Linked DNA regions of Prochlorococcus marinus str. MIT 1013. The protein of the gene in region 1 interacts with the protein of each later gene in a pairwise test. Links are inferred from orthologs where the notes say so. Each region holds a gene or a part of one and is shown on either strand. Other genes may lie near its edges.

Region 1 (7,281 bases):
ATCAGCTTGCAGAGGAGGAACTTAAAGCAGATTTAATTCTCTATAACACGTGTACTATTCGTGATAATGCCGAGCAAAAAGTTTATAGTTATTTAGGAAGGCAAGCTAGGAGGAAAAAATCAGATCCACATTTGAAAATCATCATTGCAGGATGCTTAGCGCAACAAGAAGGTGAATCCCTATTAAGACGAGTTCCTGAAATAGATCTTGTAATGGGGCCTCAGCATGCAAATCGGCTGGAGACTCTTCTTAATCAAGTTGATAACGGACACCAGGTATTGGCAACCGATGAACAGCACATATACGAAGACATAGCAACGGCAAGAAGAGAGAGCTCTATATGCGGTTGGGTCAACATCATCTATGGATGTAATGAGCGATGCACTTATTGCGTAGTCCCCTCCGTTAGGGGCAAAGAACAATCAAGAACTCCTCAAGCTATTAAAAATGAAATAGAAGAATTAGCAAGAATTGGATATAAAGAAATAACCCTTTTAGGGCAAAATATAGATGCTTATGGCAGAGACTTTAAACCTTATGAATTTAATAAATCTGGACAATTAACACTTTCATATTTATTAGAATATGTTCATGATATTGTAGGGATTGAGCGTATTAGATTTGCCACAAGTCATCCTAGGTATTTTACGAAAGAGTTAATAGATGTATGCGCAAAGCTTCCTAAGATTTGTGAACATTTTCATATCCCATTCCAAAGTGGAAGTAATAAAATACTTAAAAATATGGGTCGAGGATATACTGTTCAAACCTATAAAGATATTGTAAATTATATAAAACAAATAATGCCGGAGTCATCTATTACTTCTGATGCAATTGTAGCTTTTCCTGGCGAGACAAGAGATGAATTCGAAGAGACATTATCACTTATAGAAGATGTTAAATTTGATCTTGTCAATACTGCAGCATATTCTCCAAGACCCAATACACCAGCAGCTTTATGGCCTAATCAATTATCTGAAACAATAAAAATTGATCGACTAAGAGAAATAAATAACTTAGTCGAAAAGACCGCAAAGGAAAGGAATTTAAGGTACAAAGACTCTTCACAGGAAATACTCATTGAGAATATAAATTCTAAAGACAATTCACAATTAATGGGAAGAACTAGAACAAATCGATTAACATTTTTTCCAAGGTTCTCAAGCAATAGACAATCGCATCAACCCGGAGAAATAGTAAATATAAAAATCAATGAAATACGTCCATTCTCTTTAACTGGAAGATTGCTATAAAGATTAATGAATTTAATAAACTACCTTATAAAATATTCAGAATTATATAGATATGTCGAATAAAAAACTCACTATTGGACTTGTTTTTGGTGGAAATTCAAGCGAACATGAAGTCTCTATCGAATCAGCTAAAACTATTTATAATGCCTTATCTCATTCTTTAAATAGTGATCGCTTTGTTGTAAATCCAATTTACATAGATAAGCATGGTTTTTGGGAAGATTCAGAATACTCAAAGTCAATTTTATTTGAAAACAAAGAATCAACTATAACAACTGAAAGCCATAAAGACCCCATGGATAGGATCACTAATCTTCCAAAAGAAAGTAACAAGATTGATGTATGGTTCCCCGCTTTACATGGTCCAAACGGGGAAGATGGAGTTATTCAAGGATTATTTAAATTAACAGGAAAACCTTTTGTTGGATCAGGAACTCTTGGTTCATCTCTAGGCATGGATAAAATAGCAATGAAATCAATTTTTAAATCATTTAATCTTCCTCAAGCTCCATATGTTTATTTACACAAAGAGAATATATTGAATAAATTATTTATGAAGTCGATTTTTAATCAAATAGAAAAGATAATAAGCTATCCATGTTTTGTAAAGCCGGGTAACCTAGGATCTTCTATTGGCATAACTAAAGCATACTCAAAGCAAGAGCTAATCAATGGAATAGAAATTGCAGCCAGATATGATGAAAGAATTATAATAGAAAAAAATATTGCAGGAAGAGAACTTGAATGTGGAGTATTAGGAAAGTCCATAATGAAATCATCAGTTATTGGCGAAGTTAAATTTCAAACTGATTGGTATACATATGAATCAAAATATGATGCAAATCTAAGTAGTACAATTATCCCAGCTGATTTGAATATAGAGATATCTAATAAGATACAAAATCTAGCTATCGAGGCATGTAAGGCTATTAATGCTTTTGGTTTGGCAAGAGTCGATTTCTTTTATCAAGAAAACACGCAACAGATTTATATCAATGAAGTAAATACCTTGCCTGGGTTTACAAAAACGAGCATGTATCCAATGCTTTGGGAAGCTTCTGGATTAAAACTAGAAAAACTTGTTGCTAGTCTCATAGAAATAGCTAGAGAATAAATCAACCATGACATTTTTAGATCTCTTTTTCAAAAAATGATTCACGGTCTCCTTTGGTTGCCATTATTAATGGCTTTTATTCTCATAGCTTCCCTTGGCTGGCTAGAAAGAAGGCGACAGAATCTTTATTTGATTTGGGCTAAAGGTTCAGAGCTGGCCAAGCTTGATGGAACAGGTGCTGCTCGATTAAAAGATGGCATTTTATGCTGGAGCAGCTTTGAAGCTGGTCGTTTCAAAGAGGAAGCAACTTTCGAAGTTAAAAAATTAGAAATGATTGAGCTAATGGCACTTAGTTCGGGAGAAGCGCCCTTAACAAAAGAATCTCAAGGGCGATGCCGACTTAGACTTGTTGGTTCAGGCAAAGAAAAAGATGTACCTTTTTCTGATGCTGAACGTGCACGCCAATGGATGGATAAACTTATGTCTAAAGCAAGATGCGACCTTTAAACTCAAAAAAAAAAGTAAGCAAATTAAATAAAAATAATCCTATTTCATCCATAAAAGTCTCAGATGTTTCTCAGAGCAAAAATCTTCTAATTGAACTTTGGCAATTACTTTTTTTTTCAACCACTTCAATTATTCTCATTCTTACATTTGTAAATCAGGCATGGAAACCAATAAGTTTTGATGAAACGAAAATAACAGGTCTTTCTGGAATAACAGAAAATGATATTAAAAAAGTTACTAGTATTTTTTACCCTAGAAACCTGTTGGAATTAAATCCAAAAGAAATCGAATCTTATTTAATAAAAAAGCTTCCAATCAAAAAAGTTTCCGTAAGCCGCAAAATTTTCCCCCCTGAAGTTCATTTAAATGTTTTAGAAAGAGAACCAATCGCTTTTGCGAGTCGAGTTATTTCCAAAAATGTCGAGAATGGAATGATTGATATTCAAGGATATTGGATACCACTGCAATTTCTAAATAAATCAAAAAAAAATAAAATAAAATTATCTATAGAAAATTGGAATTCAAATAAAAAAAAAGAAATTCTAAAAATAATTAAAAATAGATTTATTCTTCAAAGCCCTCTCCAAAAAATCAAAATAAATCCTCTCCAAGAAATCAGCATAAAAACCGAGCACTTCAATTCAGTTCTTCTAGGCTCTGATACAGATCGCTTGATCGAGCAAATGAATAATTTAAACCAGCTACAAAAATCATTACCAAATCTTTTAATCAACACAAAAGTAAAAGTCGTAGATCTTAAAGATCCCAGTAAACCAGAATTAAAAATCGAAAAAATCCTTATAGATAGCGATTAAAAGGCTTGCTATGACATGATTTTGCATGAATTCATAAGATATTGAGAGTCTTTTTTAGATGATTTAAGAAATTAATTTGTTAATCAATTTAAACCAATAAACCAACAGAATTCATGGATGATGTTCATAATGCCCAAAACAAGATCTAATCCTGAATATGGTGATGGGAATTGGAAACAAATCTAGTTTCAACATGGATGAAGGAATCCTACCCAGTCAATCTGCACGTATTGAGGTTATTGGTGTTGGGGGTGGAGGAAGTAATGCCGTCAACCGAATGATCAATAGTGATCTTGATGGAGTTACTTACCGAGTACTCAATACAGATGCTCAAGCTCTAATCCAATCATCTGCAACTCATAGAGTTCAACTAGGTCAAAGCTTAACTAGGGGGCTTGGTGCAGGCGGCAATCCAAGCATTGGACAAAAGGCTGCGGAGGAATCAAGGGCTGACCTTCAACAAGCCTTAGAAGGAGTAGATCTAGTCTTTATTGCTGCAGGAATGGGAGGTGGAACCGGTACGGGAGCAGCTCCAGTTGTTGCTCAGGTTGCCAAAGAAAGTGGTGCCTTGACAGTTGGTATAGTAACTAAACCATTTAGTTTTGAAGGCAAACGTCGCTTAAGACAGGCTGATGAAGGTATCGCAAGGCTTGCAGAAAATGTAGATACGTTAATTGTTATCCCAAACGACAGACTAAAAGACGTAATTTCTGGAGCACCTTTGCAAGAAGCTTTTAGAAGCGCTGATGATGTTCTAATGAAAGGAGTTCAAGGAATAAGCGATATAATTACATGTCCTGGATTAGTGAATGTAGATTTTGCTGATGTGCGTTCTGTCATGACAGAAGCTGGAACTGCTCTTTTAGGGATTGGCTTAGGGTCCGGCAGATCTAGAGCCTTAGAAGCCGCCCAAGCAGCAATCAATAGTCCTCTTTTAGAAGCAGCTCGAATAGATGGAGCAAAAGGATGCGTAATAAATATAACTGGAGGAAAAGATATGACTCTTGAAGACATGACATCTGCTTCTGAGGTTATATCAGATGTAGTAGATCCAGAAGCAAATATAATAGTAGGTACAGTTGTTGACGAAAAGCTCGAGGGGGAGATTCAGGTAACAGTAATTGCAACTGGATTTGACAGTAATCAGATTTATTCAAATGAAAGAAATAGGGCAAGACTTTCACCTCAATCTCTTTACGATCAATCAGAAGCCAAGGAAGCAGGTGCCTCAATACCAGAGTTTTTACGTCTAAGACAAAATCGTTGAGATTTATAGACCTACTAAATATTAAGGTGACCCGGATTCCACGCCTGCTTTGAGCATCCAGTATGGCTGCTACCTTCCGGTCCTGACCAGGTTTAGGCGTCACAGCCGCATGGGGCCGAGTCAATAATATTCTAGCAATAGCTAACCACGTTATTAAGAATTAAATGCTAACCACAGATTTGGTTCGTTTTAAAAAGTTGGGCAAACAGATAACTGTATTAACTGCTTGGGATGCTATCTCATCCTCAATAGTAGAAGCATCTGGTGCTGATGTTGTTCTGGTGGGGGATTCACTTGGAATGGTCGTATTAGGACATGCAACGACTCTTCCCGTAACACTTGATCAAATGCTTCACCACACACAGGCTGTTTGTAGAGGTTTTTCTAACCCTGTCGCTAATCAACCTTTAGTAGTTTGTGATCTCCCTTTCTTAAGTTATCAGTGTGGAGAAGACAAGGCGGTTGAAGCTGCTGGAACTTTACTGAAAAATTCCTGTGCTTCAGCAGTGAAGCTTGAAGGAGCTGAACCTGAGACTTTATTGGTCATTAAAAGACTTATAAGGATGGGAATCCCAGTAATGGGCCACCTTGGCTTAACTCCGCAATCAGTTCATCAGCTTGGATATAAATCGCAAGCAAGAGATAAAGATAGTCAAGATAAAATTTTCAAAGATTCCGAAAAGCTTCAAGAATCAGGATGTTTTGCAATAGTCGTTGAACATATTCCAGAGGAAATTGCCAGAAAATTAAAAAGAAATTTGATAGTTCCTGTAATTGGCATTGGCGCAGGAAATGATTGCGATGGTCAGGTAAGAGTTACAGCTGATATCCTTGGCCTTTCAGTTGAACAGCCACCTTTTGCAAAGCCTTTATTTTCAGGACGAGAACTTTGCATTGAAGCTCTAAAAAAATGGATTAAATCCACTAATCCAAACCAAGAGAATCCCACCACAAAAACATCTGAATCAATACCTGATTGCTGATTTGCATTCCATTAGGATCACTTAAAAAATACCTACCATTCTTTTTTAATAGAGATCCTTCGTTTAAAGAATTTAGCCAAAATTTCTCCAGTAATTCTAAATTTTTATCGCATTCTTTTTGCGTCCATCCAGCATTTTTAGCAAGTTCCTCCAAATGAACACCTTCACGTCTTCTGAGACCAATCATCAGTAGTTCATCCAATGGCATTGGTTTTGACTTTTCATAAGACAAGCTTTTCTCTAATAATTGACTCTCTTGCTGATCAATCCATTTTCTATAACCAGCAATTGTTCTGGGTCTAGAAAACCTCTCCCCCCAAGGAGCACTTGTCGCCCCCATCCCAAAACCCCACCAACCAGAACCACTCCAATACATACGATTGTGTCTAGATGCATGACCAGGCAATGAATAACTTGAAATTTCATATCTAGAAAAACCCTTACTTTTAAGAAATCTATTGGTTTCAAAATCTATTTTTTGAGCTTCAGATTCAATGGGGATATTCAAATGCCCTTTTTTGTGAATTCTTCCAAAAACAGTATCTGGTTCGATGGTTAAATCATAGATTGAAAAATGTGGGGCTTCCGTATGAACTGCTTGTTCCAAATTTTTAATCCACTTAGAAAAATTTAATCCTGGGAGATTTTGAATCAAATCAAGACTCCAGCTTCTTAGCATTCCTTTTTTAAATAATTTATTTACCCAATTACAAGCCTCTATTAATTGAGAACAATTATGTTTTCTACCAATAGAAGCCAAAGTAATATCATCAAATGCCTGACCTCCTAAGCTAAATCTATTGATTCCAATTTCTATGTATCCATTCAGATCATTTTCAAAAAATGTTGCAGGATCAACCTCCATAGTTATCTCCGCACCATCTTGAAATCCAAATTTTCTTTGAAGATTTTTCAACAAATCACCCACCTCATTTTTTTTCAACAAAGAAGGTGTTCCACCACCAAAATAGATTGTTGACAATGCAGGACCTCTAGGTGCAATTGAAATCTCTCTATGAAGTAAATCCAAATATGCGTTAATAGAAGTTATCCCTGGACTACCTGGAACTTGAGCGCTATCACCTAAAGGGATAATGGAAAAATCACAGTAAAAACATCTTTTATGGCAAAAGGGTATATGCAAATATGCACTTCTTGGTGGGGCTACCATTTGAGCTCTAGATATACAAATCCAAATAAATGGTCACTTTTACAATCCAAATCTTTGAAAATAAATAAAGCTTTAGTAAAAAACGAGAAGCAAGCATAACCTGAATATATGGCAGACCTAGTTATTCTGGTTTTATTTCTTATATCAGGTGCAATCACCGGATGGATTGGAGTGAATTGGTTACCAGAAGAGACTTTAAACCATATTACTAATCTCAAAAATTTAAAAATT
Region 2 (7,237 bases), 940 kb from region 1 along the record:
AGCTAATCTTGCGCTTGAAGAAGCCGTAGTTGCATTAGTAATTGTTGATGGCCAGGAGGGCGTTACTACTGCTGATGAATCGATTGCGGAATTTTTAAGGTCTCATTCCTGTCAAACACTTGTGGTGGTTAATAAATGTGAATCTCCCGAACAAGGCTTGGCAATGGCAGCTGAATTTTGGAAGCTTGGTCTTGGTGAGCCCTATCCAATTTCTGCCATACATGGTGTAGGAACAGGTGATCTGCTTGATCATGTAATCACTTTGTTTCCCTCTAAAGATTTAGATGAAGTCAATGATTCTCCTATTCAATTAGCTATTATTGGGAGACCTAATGTAGGGAAGTCAAGTCTTCTTAATTCTATTTGTGGAGAGACAAGAGCAATTGTTAGTTCGATTAGGGGTACGACTCGAGATACTATTGATACTCGAATTACTCATCAGGATAAGCAATGGAAATTAGTTGATACAGCGGGAATACGTAGACGTAGAAGTGTTAATTATGGCCCAGAATTTTTTGGTATTAATCGCAGTTTTAAGGCAATAGAAAGGAGTGATGTTTGTGTTTTGGTTATAGATGCTTTGGATGGCGTCACAGAACAAGATCAGAGGCTTGCAGGTAGAATTGAGCAGGAAGGAAGAGCTTGTTTGATCGTCATTAATAAATGGGATGCTGTCGAGAAAGATAGTCATACAATGTCTGCAATGGAAAAAGACATTCGTGCAAAACTATATTTTCTCGACTGGGCCGAGATGATTTTTACGTCTGCACTTACGGGACAAAGAGTAGAAGGCATTTTTGCATTAGCAACTTTGGCTGTTGATCAGAATAGAAGGAGGATCAGTACGTCAGTTGTTAATGAGGTGCTGACAGAGGCATTAAAATGGAGAAGTCCTCCTACTACGAGAGGTGGAAAACAAGGACGTCTTTATTACGGTACTCAAGTGGCTATTAATCCTCCAAGTTTTACTCTGTTTGTGAATGATCCTAAATTGTTTGGCGAAACTTATCGAAGATATATTGAGAGACAAATTAGAGAGGGACTAGGCTTTGAAGGAACTCCCATAAAATTGTTTTGGAGAGGGAAGCAGCAGCGCGATGTTGAAAAAGATTTGGCTCGCCAACAGCAAGGATCCAGAAAATAGTAGTTTTTTATGGACTGGCTAAAAAAGATTCCGATAGGTCAATATGTCTCTGGCAAATCAAGCTGGCTTCGCCGAATTGATCCTCGGATCAAACTCTCCTGGATCCTTTTGTTTTTAATAACCCCAATTTTAGCAAACTCCATCTGGAGGATTTCAACAGCTTGTGTTCTTTTATTAATTACATTTCTTAGTTTGTTGCCACCACGTATTTGGTGGCGATCTTTGGTGTTTTTATTAGCTTTTTCCTTGATTATTGGATTCTTGTCGATTGTTTTACCTGCGAGTGAAATATCAAGTGAATTGTCTATAAGGGCACCCGATGAAATACCAGGAACAACTGTTTTAGCACAATCATGGGAGATTTTCAGGTTTGGACCATTTAACATCGGAGGTATTTCATTAGGACCATTAATCGTTGATCGTCGCTCCGCAGAATTAGGTATTAAAACTTCGACCCTTATTTTTACTGTTATTCATAGTGTGAATTTGATGTTAATTACAACCCCTCCAGAAGATCTTGTTTGGGCACTAAGGTGGTTTTTTGCGCCTCTAACTGTGTTGGGATTTCCTTTGGAAAAATTCTCATTTCAACTTCTTTTGGCTTTACGGTTTTTACCTTTAGTTCAAGAGGAACTTCAAAACCTCTTTCGTTCAATTGGTGTGAGGGCAATTGATTTTAGTAAATTAGGATTTAAAAGTACATTAGGGTTGTTTATTTCCTTAGGAGAAAGACTTTTGTCAAATATTTTGCTGAGGGCAGAGCAGGGGGCTGATTCTTTAATGACAAGAGAGGGGCTTTGGCTATCATCTCAACAATTGCGGCCTTGCATTGTTATTAATTCTAGATATTTGTTGATTAACTTGACTTCAATTTTTTTGCTTTTGATAGCTATTGTCTTACGTTGTCTGTATGGTACGTCTTAACTAAAAAAATCAAGGTTTGAACGCTGAACGCTATCTAAATCATCCAACTTTTGGAATGCTATATCTAGTGTCACCAGCGAGTAATGGAAGGGATGTGTATGCAACTTTATATGCACAAAAAATATTTTTCTTAGTTACTTTGCAACCTCGTGGAGCAGCCTTTGAAGTTATTCCATATATGGATGCTAGGCATTATTCCGAAATGCATTTGGCTAAATGCAAGAGAGATAAATCGTCTGATATTGCCGTTTGGCAGGAATTATTTAATCAAACTTTTATGTGACTTTATTTGATTTTGACCTCCTCTAATGAATTTAAGTTTATAAAAGATTCTTTACCCAAGGGGGTTAATTTACTTGCAGTAAGCAAGGGACATAATCAAGAATCTATACGTCAAATATATAGTTATGGTCAGTTGGATTTTGGAGAAAGTCGTTTACAAGAGGCTCTTCCAAAAAAAAACGATCTGAATGATCTAAATCAACTCCGATGGCATTTCGTGGGTACATTGCAGAAAAATAAAGTTAGAGGAGTTATTAAAGAATTTGACTTTATTCATTCGGTTGATTCTTTGCCTTTGCTTGAACGAATCTCTAGGATTTCACAAGAAGAAAATAAAATTCCGAATATATTTTTACAAGTAAAATTTAGGGATGATCCAAAAAAGGGTGGATTTTTAAAACAAGATCTTTTGCAAAGTTGGCCCAAAATTATGACTTTGGAAAATATTCATTTAATTGGCGTAATGACAATCCCACCCATAGCTCTTACTTCGTTTCAGAGAAAAGATTTATTTTGTGAATGTAGAAATTTTGCAAATCATCTGGGATTAAAGGATTGTTCGATGGGAATGAGCAACGATTGGCAAGAGGCTATTCAAGGTGGTGCTACTTGGATTCGTTTAGGATCGGTTCTGTTTGGCAAACGTCCAATTTAATTAAATTGTCGAAGATATGAAAAAACTAATAAAAAAGCTTGCCCCTTAAGATAAGGAACGTTATTTAAGTATATGGTTCATCCTTCAATGTTGTTGTAGATGCATCATTGTTGGCTTATCCAACTTTTAAACAAATCATCCCGAGAGGATTAACAGGTGTCGCTTATTTCCCGTCTTCGTGCTGTCGTCGCTGGTGATGACTTTTTAGATAGTGATTTTGATGAGCTCGATTACGAAACAAGTGATGACTTTGAAAATTTTAAAAGAGACAAAAAAGGAAGTGGAGAAATGGCTACCATTTCTTCACATAATCCTTTTGACGGAAGGAGTGGAGTTGCTTCTTCTAATGTGATTGGGATGCCTGGCATCTCAACAAATGATTCTGAAGTTAGTTTGATGGAACCGCGTAGTTTTGATGAAATGCCCAGAGTTATCCAGGCTTTGCGTGAACGTAAAACAGTTATTTTGAATCTCACAATGATGGAGCCTGATCAGGCTCAAAGAGCTGTTGATTTCGTCGCAGGTGGAACGTTTGCTATTGATGGACATCAAGAAAGAGTTGGAGAAAGTATTTTCCTTTTTGCGCCTTCTTGTGTAACTGTAACTAATTCATTTCAAGAGGAAGCTTCTCCTTCAAATATGACTAATAAAGGGACTGATTTGATTTCTAAGGAGTCCTCTCCTGCACCAGAGCCTGCTTGGGGGGAGACAGTAGCTACAGCTCTTTGATCTATTAAATAGATTGGAAATTTCCATAGGTATAATTGGTCTTGGTAGTATGGCTAAAGCCATTATTTCACCTCTTCTTGAAAGAGGTGAATACCAGTCCGAACATGTTTTAGGGATTGTTGGTAGTAGCTCAAGTATTGCATCTACATTAAATGATCTTCCAAAGGGAGTAAGAGTAGTATCCAGTGAAGATTCTTTGTCTAGGGATCTATGGAATGCTCCTCTGAAATTATTAGCTGTAAAACCTCAACAATTTGGCAAAATCAAAGAATATGACTCATCATTTCAATCGAATGATCAGTTTCCCAAACCATTGTTGATCTCAGTTTTAGCTGGCATAACATTGAAAAGTCTTAAGAAAGCTTTTCCTGGTCACACATGTGTAAGAGCGGTTCCAAATACCCCTTCACTTGTTGGGAAGGGGCTTACTGGCTTGTCTTGGGAGGATGATATTACTTTGGATCAAAAAATATTAGTTAGAAAGATTTTTGAACCCATTAGTGAAATTTTTGAATTACAGGAGAGTATGCTTGATTCCTTTTTGGCTTTAACTTCTTCTGGGCCTGCATATATAGCTTTAGTGGTTGAAGCAATGGCTGATGGTGCTGTTGCAGCAGGATTGCCTAGAAAATTATCCAATCAATTAGCTCATAAAACCCTTTCAGGGACAGCATATTTACTAAGAGAAAAAAGTTTGCATCCTGCTGAACTTAAAGATATGGTTGCCTCTCCTGCAGGTACCACAATTAGTGCTCTTCGACACCTTGAACTTGCGGGCTTGAGATCTGCCTTAATTGAAGCAGTTGTTTTGGCAGCTCAGAAGAGTCGTCAATTGGCTGAAGAGGTTTCGAGTTAGATGAGCTAAGTACGTTTGCGTATAGAGTTTCAAGTGAGTCAATATTTTGTTGAAGTGTATATTTCTCTTCTACTCTCAAACGTGCACGTCTACCTAATTCGTGGGTAAGTACTGGTTGATCGCGCAAAACAGGTAAAAGAGTACGTAATTGAGAAGTAACCCCTTCAGTGTTAAGTATTATCCCTGCTCCATTTTTAATCACTTCTCCATCTGCTCCAGCATCTGTCGCAACGCATGCTGTTCCAGTTGCCATGGCTTCGAGCAAGGCGATAGATAGCCCTTCTACAAGACTTGGAAGTAAAAAAACTTCGGCGATTTGAAGAAGAGCGACTCTTTTATTTTGATCAGCCTCGTATCCCCACCAAACCACATTATCTTTTTTATTGAAGATTGAATGATTTTCGAGTGTTGGCCTTAAAGGCCCATCGCCTACTATTACTAGTCGACATCCTTTTGGCTGAACAAACCTCCATGCACGTAGTAAGGCTTCAACATTTTTTTCAGAAGCTATTCTACCCATATAGATAAAGATCCTATCAGAACCTAGCTTTTTCCTTATTCCAAGTTGAAGTTCATTTTGTGAATTATTAGGTTTAAGGGGGTTCCACTTTTTTATGTCAATTCCATTAGGGATTACTTCGAGTCGGCTTTCTTTTACTCCTAGTTTTGCGAGAACTTCTGCTTGCAAATCTGAAAAAACAATCACTTTGTCATACTTAGCTAATGATGGTGCATAAAGTTGGTAAGTAAGTTGCTGTGTATTGGCAGTAAGATTTCTGAGCTTTGAATCGAAAGCTGGGTGAAAAGTTGCGATCAAAGGTAAATTAAGTTGATGACAAAGCTCAGGAAGTCGAAAATCCAATGGAGAAAGAGTAAGACTTGCATGGACTAAATCAGGTTTTAGTCTTGAGAGAGATTCTCTAAGCTCTCTTTGAGCATTTAAAGAAGGGATTGTGTAAACCTGAGATTTAATTAAATAAGGAAGACTTACATCAGGATCATTGGCTAGCAAGGAAGTTTTATTATTCCCATCTCTCATTGGGTTATCAAAGTGAATAAAACTTGTTTGATATCCTCTTTCTCTAAGTTCTTCAGTCGTGCTAAGTCCGTAACAGACGTTCCCGCAAAAAGGTGTTTTTTTGCCTAGCCAGGCGATATGGGTCAAGCTCTAAAAAAACCGGTATTTCAAGCTAGCAGCTATTCTATATTTCTTTTCAAACTATTGTTAATAGTTAAATAATTTATAAACAAGATTTTTTTACTATTAATTCTTTCCAAATATATGTCCCTACTTAGTATTTAGATCATTACTGATTATTACCTCTCTCATCATTTCAAGAGATGTAACTCTTCTTTGTAAATGTGTTTCAATCCAGGTTTCAACAATTTGCAGTAGCTTTAACCAAACATTTTTAGGACCTAATATTTTTCCATTACTGTGAAATGGTACTTTTTCTAGTAATAGTCTTTGAAGTAAAGCAAGTTCAGATGGATTCAGCTCCATTCTTGCATTTTGGATCGTTCCAATTGCAAAACCTTCTTCGGGAATAAAGCTGCACTTCCAGCTCCATTCTCCAATAGGGGGTATTAGCTTCGATCCAGAATGACAACAGTTTTGGAGTGGTAAGCAATATCCTCCTAAAGCCAATAAATGCATACACGATTGAACACTTATTGCTAAAGCTTCTAATGAATCAAATTCTGTTTTATGCAAGTCATTTAATCTATCTAAATGGATTAAAACCAGTTTAAGTAAATCTTTTTGCGGATCTTCATTACCAACCATTATCATAATCAGCTCTGAAATTGCTTGTGCCGCTGAAAGTGTTTCGATGCTTTTGCCAAGATTTCCATAACTCTTAAGAATCCTTATTTGTGTAACTCGTCTAAGATTTTTTTTTCCTACGATGTGTAAATCTAAAAAATTAAAAGGAGATGTTGCTCCAAGCCTACTTTTAGGTTTTCTTGCTCCTGGTATGGCAAGGCGAGATATTCCATTCTCTTCACTAAGTATGGTTAAAAGCCTGTCATTTTCCCCAAGAGGTCCAACTTTTAAAGATAGTCCTTTCACTCTTTGATTAAGACTCATTCCTCCTTTCTCTTTTGTTCTGCGCTAATTTCAAAACCAAAACTTGTACCAATATATGTTGATCCTGCTTCAATGATTTCTATTGCTTGATCAAAAGTTTTAATACCTCCAACAGTTTTAATTGAGCAGCGATTTTTAACAATTTTAGAGACATGATTAGTTTGATTCTTGGTGATAGGTGGACCAAAACCATTACCTATTTGAATTCCAATTGCTCCCGCATCAATTAAAGCATCTATTGCTATGGAAAGTTTTGATGAATTTAAGAGTGTAGTTGCATCAATTATTACTCTTACTGGAATACCAAGTTCACTTATTAGATTTATTTCCTCAGCAAAAAGTTCGACATTTCCTTCTTTTAATGCAAAATAATTTGGAACAAGATCTAACTCTTCTGCTCCTTTCTCGATTGCATACTCGGCTTCTTTTAGTTTGTTGAAAGTTGGGATAAAACCAAAAGGAAAGGCAATTACTGAGATTAATTTTGTAGTACTTTTGCTTCCTAACCTTTCACGTGCAAATGGTAAATGGGAAAGGCTGGTGCATAAACCTGCAAAG

What was found.
Region 2: the proteins of ftsZ (region 1) and O5633_RS10680 interact in binary tests that used the Bacillus subtilis proteins (3 or more experiments, as listed by UniProt). The link is inferred for Prochlorococcus marinus str. MIT 1013 from one-to-one orthologs.

Annotation. Positions count from the first base shown.
Region 1 is NZ_CP114778.1:942,108-949,388, forward strand. The notes cover bases 2,892-5,844. They hold ftsZ (cell division protein FtsZ), read left to right. Parts: upstream 2,892-3,792; coding sequence 3,793-4,896; downstream 4,897-5,844. Other genes in these bases: O5633_RS05760 (cell division protein FtsQ/DivIB), read left to right, coding at 2,892-3,629; panB (3-methyl-2-oxobutanoate hydroxymethyltransferase), read left to right, coding at 5,061-5,844; hemW (radical SAM family heme chaperone HemW), read right to left, coding at 5,821-5,844. In the rest of the region: tRNA (N6-isopentenyl adenosine(37)-C2)-methylthiotransferase MiaB, read left to right, coding at 1-1,253; O5633_RS05750 (D-alanine--D-alanine ligase family protein), read left to right, coding at 1,306-2,367; O5633_RS05755 (hypothetical protein), read left to right, coding at 2,404-2,814; more of O5633_RS05760, read left to right, coding at 2,802-2,891; more of panB, read left to right, coding at 5,845-5,879; more of hemW, read right to left, coding at 5,845-7,050; O5633_RS05785 (PIN/TRAM domain-containing protein), read left to right, coding at 7,159-7,281. UniProt on the Bacillus subtilis protein: Essential cell division protein that forms a contractile ring structure (Z ring) at the future cell division site. The regulation of the ring assembly controls the timing and the location of cell division.
Region 2 is NZ_CP114778.1:1,879,221-1,886,457, forward strand. What follows is about bases 2,039-4,947. They hold O5633_RS10680 (cell division protein SepF), read left to right. Parts: upstream 2,039-3,161; coding sequence 3,162-3,734; downstream 3,735-4,947. Other genes in these bases: O5633_RS10665 (energy-coupling factor transporter transmembrane component T family protein), read left to right, coding at 2,039-2,068; O5633_RS10670 (PipX family protein), read left to right, coding at 2,085-2,351; O5633_RS10675 (YggS family pyridoxal phosphate-dependent enzyme), read left to right, coding at 2,358-3,005; proC (pyrroline-5-carboxylate reductase), read left to right, coding at 3,748-4,590; O5633_RS10690 (glycosyltransferase family 4 protein), read right to left, coding at 4,481-4,947. Outside these bases: ribosome biogenesis GTPase Der, read left to right, coding at 1-1,144; more of O5633_RS10665, read left to right, coding at 1,154-2,038; more of O5633_RS10690, read right to left, coding at 4,948-5,755; DNA repair protein RecO, read right to left, coding at 5,879-6,679; deoC (deoxyribose-phosphate aldolase), read right to left, coding at 6,676-7,237. UniProt on the Bacillus subtilis protein: Cell division protein that is part of the divisome complex and is recruited early to the Z-ring. Probably stimulates Z-ring formation, perhaps through the cross-linking of FtsZ protofilaments. Its function overlaps with FtsA.